One region of the Arthrobacter sp. Soil_C_49 genome, then DNA from elsewhere that is predicted to be linked to it. Evidence: predicted binding sites of a transcription regulator. Region 1 holds the regulator's gene; the other holds the start of a gene.

Region 1 (3,441 bases):
TGCGTTGGCGGGTGTCCCCAACGGGCTGCTGCCGAACGGCCTGAATGATGAGCAGCTGGACTGCGTGGACCAGCTGCGTGAGGCCTGCCGGGCCGCCCTGTCCGACTCAAAGGGGGACAGCAGCACAACGGCCGACGGCGGGCGGCAGCTTGCGCGCTCCCGGCTGATGCTCATCCTGGAACTTTGTGAACGACTACTGGCAGGCCGGGAGAACCGGGAAGTGGTGTGGTTCTCCCGGGCCAGCTCGTTTGACCCGCAGCAGGGCTATTCCCAACCGGACGAGACGGCTCCTGCGCTGGTCAACATAGCCCCGCTCTCCGTCGCGGGCCGCCTGCGGGAGGGCCTGTTCGCGGGGCACACAGTGGTGCTGACGTCGGCGACCCTGGCCATCGGTTCGGCGTTCGAGCCCGCAGCGGGCGGGCTTGGCCTCGTCGGGGAGGGGGCGCCGAGCTGGTCCGGTGTTGACGTCGGCTCACCTTTTGACTATCCCAAGCAGGGCATCCTCTACGTGGCGGGCCACCTGCCCAAGCCGGGCCGGGGCGTGTCGCCGGAGGCACTGGCAGAGCTCGAAGCCCTGATCCAGGCATCCAACGGCGGTGCACTGTGCCTCTTTTCGTCCCGGCGCGCGGCAGAGGAAGCAGCCGATGTGCTGCGGCCAAAGCTGGGGATGACCATCCTGTGCCAGGGCGATTCCACCATGACGGCGCTTGTGAAACAGTTCGCGGACGAACCCGACACCTGCCTGTTCGGCACCATGTCCCTGTGGCAGGGCGTCGATGTACCGGGCGGGTCCTGCCGGCTGGTGGTCATTGACCGGATTCCGTTCCCGCGGCCGGACGATCCCCTGATGACTGCACGGTCCCGCGCTGTGGCGCAGGCGGGCGGCAACGGCTTTATGTCTGTTTCGGCCACCCACGCTGCGATCCGCCTGGCCCAGGGAGCCGGCCGCCTCATCCGCTCCACCGGGGACAAAGGCGTGGTGGCGGTACTGGATTCCCGGCTGGCCACCGAACGCTACGCCGGATTCCTTCGCGGCGCGATGCCGCCCTTCTGGTCCACAACGGACCGTACGACGGCGATCGCGGCACTTGAGCGGCTCGCGCAGGAGAACGCCTGACGGAAACGCCTACGCCTTGCCGGCAGCGCCTTCGCGCTGCCGGCAAGACGGCCGTACCGGGCCGACTAGAGCGAGCGGAGCACTGAGACAACCTTGCCCATGATGGTGGCGTGGTCGCCCAAAATGGGTTCGTATTGCGTGTTCTGCGGAAGCAGCCAGGTGTGGCCGTCACGCTGGCGGAAGGTCTTGACGGTAGCTTCATCGTCCAGCAGCGCTGCGACAATATCGCCGTTGGCCGCGTCCGCCTGGCGGCGTACCACCACCCAGTCGCCGTCGCAGATCGCCGCGTCCACCATGGAATCGCCGGCGACCTTGAGCATAAACAGCTCTCCCTGGCCCACCAGCTGGCGGGGGAGCGGCAGGACATCCTCCACCACCTGGTCGGCCAGGATGGGACCGCCGGCGGCGATCCGGCCCACCAGGGGAACCATGGCGGTGTCCATGGCGGTGGGAAGTTCGGTCACCGTGGCGCTGCTGCCCGGCAGAAGGCTGGACGGCTCCGTTGCCGCCTTGGGCGCACCTCCATCCAGCGTCAGGGGCATCAATACCTCCATGGCGCGAGGCCTCTTAGGGTCGCGGCGGAGGTAGCCGAGCTTTTCCAGCTGCGAGAGCTGGTGGGTGACGCTGGAGAGGCTCGCGAGGCCCACGGTGTCGCCGATTTCCCGCATGGACGGCGGGTAACCGTTGTCATTGACCGAGCGCTGGATGGTCTCGAGGATTTTCTTCTGCCGCGGCGTCAGGCCCTTGGCGGTCTTCTTCGGTTGGGAGGTTGCCCTGCCCCCGGCGGCTGCTGCTGCCATATTCGCCAATGCCTTTCAGTTTGCCCCGGCTTTGCGGCCTGGACCCGGAGTAGCCGCCGTAATTGTCAGACCCTGCTGATCAACTTCAGAGGTGGTTGTTCTTGTCTTCAAAGCTAGGCCAGCCACTTGGCATTTTCAAACATTTGTTCTAGCGAGTCTCGACATTATTCGTTGATAAGTGCTAAAACAGAGAAAGCAAAGTTCGAACATTTGTTCTACTCAGCGTGAAGCCGTTCGAAAACCCGGACCAGTTCCGGATCCAGCGGCCGCGGCGCTGAGGGAACATCGGGCAGCACGGTCAGGTCCAGGAGGGCTCAGTTCATGTCAGCTACATCTGCTTCACAGGGTTCACGTCCGCAGCTTCTTTCGGTGCATCAACTCATGTCGCAGCCGGCCAGCCGGCAGCCGGAGCGTCCTGCACCCCTGCCGCCATTGCGGCTGACCCGCCGCGGGAAGGTGGTCCTGATCGGCATCCCCCTGGTCCTGCTGGCGGCTTTGCTTCTTTCCCTTGCCGGCTTCTTCAACTCGCCGGCAAAGGCCTCGGAATCGGCGGCAGACCTTTCGGTCACCCCCACGGTCACGGTCATCGTGCAGCCGGGCCAGTCCCTGTGGGCTATCGCCGGAACCGTTGATCCCGGGCGGGATGCGCGCGATGTCGTGGCGGACATCGTGCAGCTCAACAACCTGAGTGCCGGCGCGGTCCACCCCGGCCAGCAGCTGTACGTGCCCACACGCTAGCTGCACGCTGAGCGCGAACAGGGCACCGTCACATTTTCCGGTCTCCTGCACGGGCACTAAACTGTTCAGGTGAATGACCAGCTAGAGCGCCTGAACCGGCTTCCCCTCCGCAACAACCTTCGTGGGTTGACCCCCTACGGCGCCCCCCAGCTGGATGTCCCCATCCTCCTCAACGTCAACGAGAACACCCATGGCGTGCCCGCGGATGTCCGCGCGGCCATCAGTGCCGCAGTAACGGAGGCTGCCGCAGGCCTGAACCGCTACCCGGACCGGGAATTTACCGAACTGCGCAAGGCCCTGGCGGAGTACTTGGGGCACGGCCTAGACGAGACGAACATCTGGGCGGCCAACGGTTCCAACGAGGTACTCCAACAGATCCTCCAGGCTTTCGGCGGACCCGGCCGCACTGCACTTGGCTTCCCGCCCACGTACTCCATGTACCCGCTGCTGGCCAGCGGCACGGACACCGAATACATCGTGGGCGACCGGGCGGAGGGCTACGGCCTTAGCGCTGAATCGGCCGCCCTGCAGGTCAAGGAACTGCAGCCCAACATTGTTTTCCTCTGTTCCCCGAACAACCCCACCGGAACCGGCCTTGGGCTCGATGTTGTCGAGGCCGTGTACGAGGCCGGCGAGGCCAGCCAGACGATCGTCATTGTGGACGAGGCGTACCACGAGTTCGCCCATGACGGAACGCCCAGTGCGCTCACCCTCCTGCCTGGCCGTGAGCGGCTCATCGTTTCGCGCACCATGAGTAAGGCCTTCGCCCTGGCGGGGGCCCGCCTC
Region 2 (3,441 bases), on a different contig from region 1:
CTTCCGAGGCATTTCCGGCCAGCCATTTGGCGCTCTGTTCCTCCAGCCAGATCAGCGAGCGCATGGCGTCCACGGCCGTGCGTTCGACGTCGGACTGGCGGAAGACGTCGTTGAAGACTTCCAGCGACACCGGGCCGGTGTAGCCGGCGCGGACCACGTGCCCCATGAACTTGGCGAGCTCGAACTGGCCCTCGCCCGGGAACACGCGGTAGTGCCGGCTCCAGGACAGGACGTCCATGGAGAGCTTGGGCGCATCCGCCACCTGGACAAAGAAGATCTTGTCCGCGTTGATCTTCTCGATCGGCGCAGTGTCCCAGTCGCGGGACAGGATGTGGAAGGAGTCCAGGCAGGTACCGAAGTTGGGGTGGTCCACCATCTCCACCAGGCGGTAGGCGTGCTCGTAGTCGTTGACGTACTTTCCCCACGCGAGGGCCTCGTACGCCACCTTAACGCCGTGGTCCGCGGCCAGCCCCGCGAGTTCGGAGAGCTGTTCGGCGCGGAGGCCGTCGTCGTCGATGGTGGCGGTGGCGACGTTCGAGCAGACAAGGATGGTGTCCATGCCCAGCCGGGACATCAGCCTGAACTTCGCCTCGGCGCGCCGGAGGTTGGCCTTCAGCAGGTCCGGGGTGACGCCGTCGAAATCGCGAAAGGGCTGGTAGAGGTCCAATCCCAGGCCGAGGTCAGCGGCCATGGTCCGCACGTCCTCGGGGCTCAGCGGCGAGGTGACCAGGTCCTGTTCAAAGATTTCGATCCCGTCGAAACCTGCAATGGCGCACGCCTGCATCTTTTCCTTCAGCGTGCCGGACAGGCAGACGGTGGCGATTCCGGTGCGCATCAGGCGGCCACCTCTTCGGCGGCCACAAGCTCCAGGAAGTGGCTGCGCATCCTGTCCGGGTCGGGTTCGAGGCCAGTGAAGATACGGAAGGCGTCGGCGGCCTGGCCCACGGCCATCCTGCCGCCGTCAAGAACCTCGCAGCCCCTAGCGCGGGCGCCGCGGACCAGTTCGGTCTCGATGGGGCGGTAGACGATGTCCGCCACCCAGTGGCGTGGCTCCACCAGGTCCAGGTCCAGCGGGAGCCCGGGGTGGGCGGCCATGCCCACGGGGGTGCAGTGCACCAGCCCGTCGGCCAGGGGCATCAGCTGCGGCAGCTCCGCCGTCGTGTGTGCCGTGACGGTGCTGTCCGGGAAGAAGCCGGCCAGCTCGGCAGCCCGGGCAGCGCCGCGGGCGGCGTCCATGTCCACCAGGTGCAGGCGGCGGACGCCGGCGGTGAGGAGGGCGTAGGCCACGGCGGAACCGGCGCCGCCGGCACCCAACTGCACCACGCGGTCCAGCTTGGCGCCGGGGAGGCCGGCGGCGAGGGCTGCGGCAAAGCCGGAGAAGTCGGTGTTGTGGCCGATGAAGCGGCCGTCCTCGATCACCACAGTGTTGACCGCTCCCAGCCGCAGCGCGTCCGGGGACACTTCATCCAGGTGCTGCAGGACCAGCTGTTTGCAGGGGTGGGTGATGTTCAGGCCGTTGAAACCGAGGCTGCGGGCGCTCTGCAGCAGCTGGCCCACGGACTCGCCGGGAAGGCCGAGCTCCAGCAGGTCGATGGGACGGTACAGGTAGCGCAGGCCCTGCACGTCCCCTTCGCGTTCGTGCATGGGCGGGGTGAGTGACGGCATCACGCCATCGCCGACCAGTCCCACCAGGTAGGACTCAGTTCGATTGCTCATCCGTGCAGCTCCTTTGATACGGCACCTGGCAGCTTCCTTGCGGAGGGTGCGCTGCCGGGGTGATGGAAATTACGGTACATCATTTGTTCACTTCTCGCACTCTTGTTCTACATACGAACATGAGTGGCAGAATCCTTGGGCCGCTCAGCGCTACCGCTGCGGCAGCCGTGCAGCAAGCTCGGCCGCCGCTTCCTGGAGCAGCGGGACGTGCGCCTCCAGGCCCTCCAGGCTGAGGCGGAAAACCGGAACTGCCGTGGCCAGCGAAGCGAACGCGTGCCCCTGGTGGTTGAGCAGCGGAACGGCCACGGCGCGCATGCCAAGCTCGTTTTCCTCATCCATCACGGCGAACCCGCGGCGGCGGACCAACTCGATTTCGGCGCGGAAATCATCCCTGTTGGTGATGGATTTCTCCGTCAGCGGCTCGAGCGGAAGCTCCGCCAGGAGTTTTTCGCGCTCCGCAACCTCGGCAAACGCCACCAGGGCTTTTCCGACGGCGGTAGTGGACAGGGAGCCCAGGTGGCCGGGGTCACTGGTCACCCGGAACATCTGCGGCCCGTCCACCTTGTTCACCGTGAGGTGGTGGTGGCCGTCGCGGACGCTGAGGATGGTGGCCTCACCGGTCTGTTCGGTCACGCGGCGCAGGACGGGGAGGGCCGTTCCGGCGAAGCCGTGGTGGTTGGAGACCCGCTGGCCCAGCTGGAAGATCCGCAGACCGAGGTGGTAGCGGCGGCCATCCGGCTCGTAGTCCACAAAGCCGTCCCGCGTCAGCGAGCCAAGGAGGCGGTACGTCGTGCTGAAGGGCAGCTGGGCGCGGCGGGAGATTTCCGCGGCGCTGGCGCCGCGGGGCTCATCGCCCAGGAGGACCAGAAGACCCAATGCCTTGCCCACCATGTCGGTGCGGTCGGCGGGCCGCCCTGCTTTGGGCGGGTTTTCGTCAGCGGCAACATCATCGGGCGCTGTGTCTTGGTTCACACTCATACCTCGATGTTGCCACATTGTGAGAGCTATTGCTACCCAATGATTATTTTGTTGACAAGTGACTGCCCTCACAGCCATCATTGCTGTATCGCACAAGTAGCTTCCACCATGTGGCTACTGTCCGGGTTCTCCCGCCACTGCAGCCGTGCCGCCCGAAGGCAACACCTGGGCCATGCCGGCTGAAGCCCCCGATCCATCCGCGACAAAGTCGTCACATCAAAGGAACTCCATGAGCCAGATACTTCCGTCCGCCGGGCCAGGCATCGCTGCCCCGGCCGGGACGCCGAAGAAGGCAGCCCTCGCAAGCTTCCTGGGCAGCGCCGTCGAATACTACGACTTCTTCATCTTCGGTTCCGCCGCTGCCCTCATCTTCCCCACGGTCTTCTTCCCGGATGCTGACGCCAACGCAGCGATCATGTCCTTCGCCACCTTCGGTTTCGCCTACGTGGCACGGCCCGTCGGTGCCGTCATCCTGGGCCACTTCGGCGACAGGGTGGGCCGTCGGAAGGTTCTGATGTTCACCCTCCTCCTCATGGGCGCCTCCACCTTCCTGATTGGCTGCCTGCCGGACTTCAACACCGTTGGCTGGTGGGCCCCGGCCCTGCTGGTCCTCGCCCGGCTCTGCCAGGGCCTCTCCGCTGCAGGCGAGCAGGCCGGCGCCTCCTCCATGACGCTGGAACACGCCCCGGACAACCGCCGCTCCTTCTTCACCTCCTGGACCCTCACCGGCACCCAGGGCGGCCAGAT

The links. The regulator LexA, encoded in region 1, represses DNA repair genes until DNA is damaged. The targets are predictions, from matches to a motif close to TCGAACANNTGTTCGA.
Region 2: a site for LexA is predicted at 1,811-1,826, ahead of AC3A4Z_RS19430 (shikimate dehydrogenase). Genes of this name have one in related genera too.

The regions. Positions count from the first base shown of each region.
Region 1 is NZ_JBDGJZ010000020.1:38,017-41,457, reverse strand. Features, by position in the region: gene AC3A4Z_RS21745 (ATP-dependent DNA helicase) at 1-1,117, shown strand, start outside; gene lexA (transcriptional repressor LexA) at 1,183-1,917, opposite strand; gene AC3A4Z_RS21735 (LysM peptidoglycan-binding domain-containing protein) at 2,299-2,655, shown strand; gene AC3A4Z_RS21730 (histidinol-phosphate transaminase) at 2,725-3,441, shown strand, end outside.
Region 2 is NZ_JBDGJZ010000015.1:81,159-84,599, reverse strand. Features, by position in the region: gene AC3A4Z_RS19435 (bifunctional sugar phosphate isomerase/epimerase/4-hydroxyphenylpyruvate dioxygenase family protein) at 1-835, opposite strand, end outside; gene AC3A4Z_RS19430 (shikimate dehydrogenase) at 835-1,716, opposite strand; gene AC3A4Z_RS19425 (IclR family transcriptional regulator) at 1,867-2,694, opposite strand; gene AC3A4Z_RS19420 (MFS transporter) at 2,924-3,441, shown strand, end outside.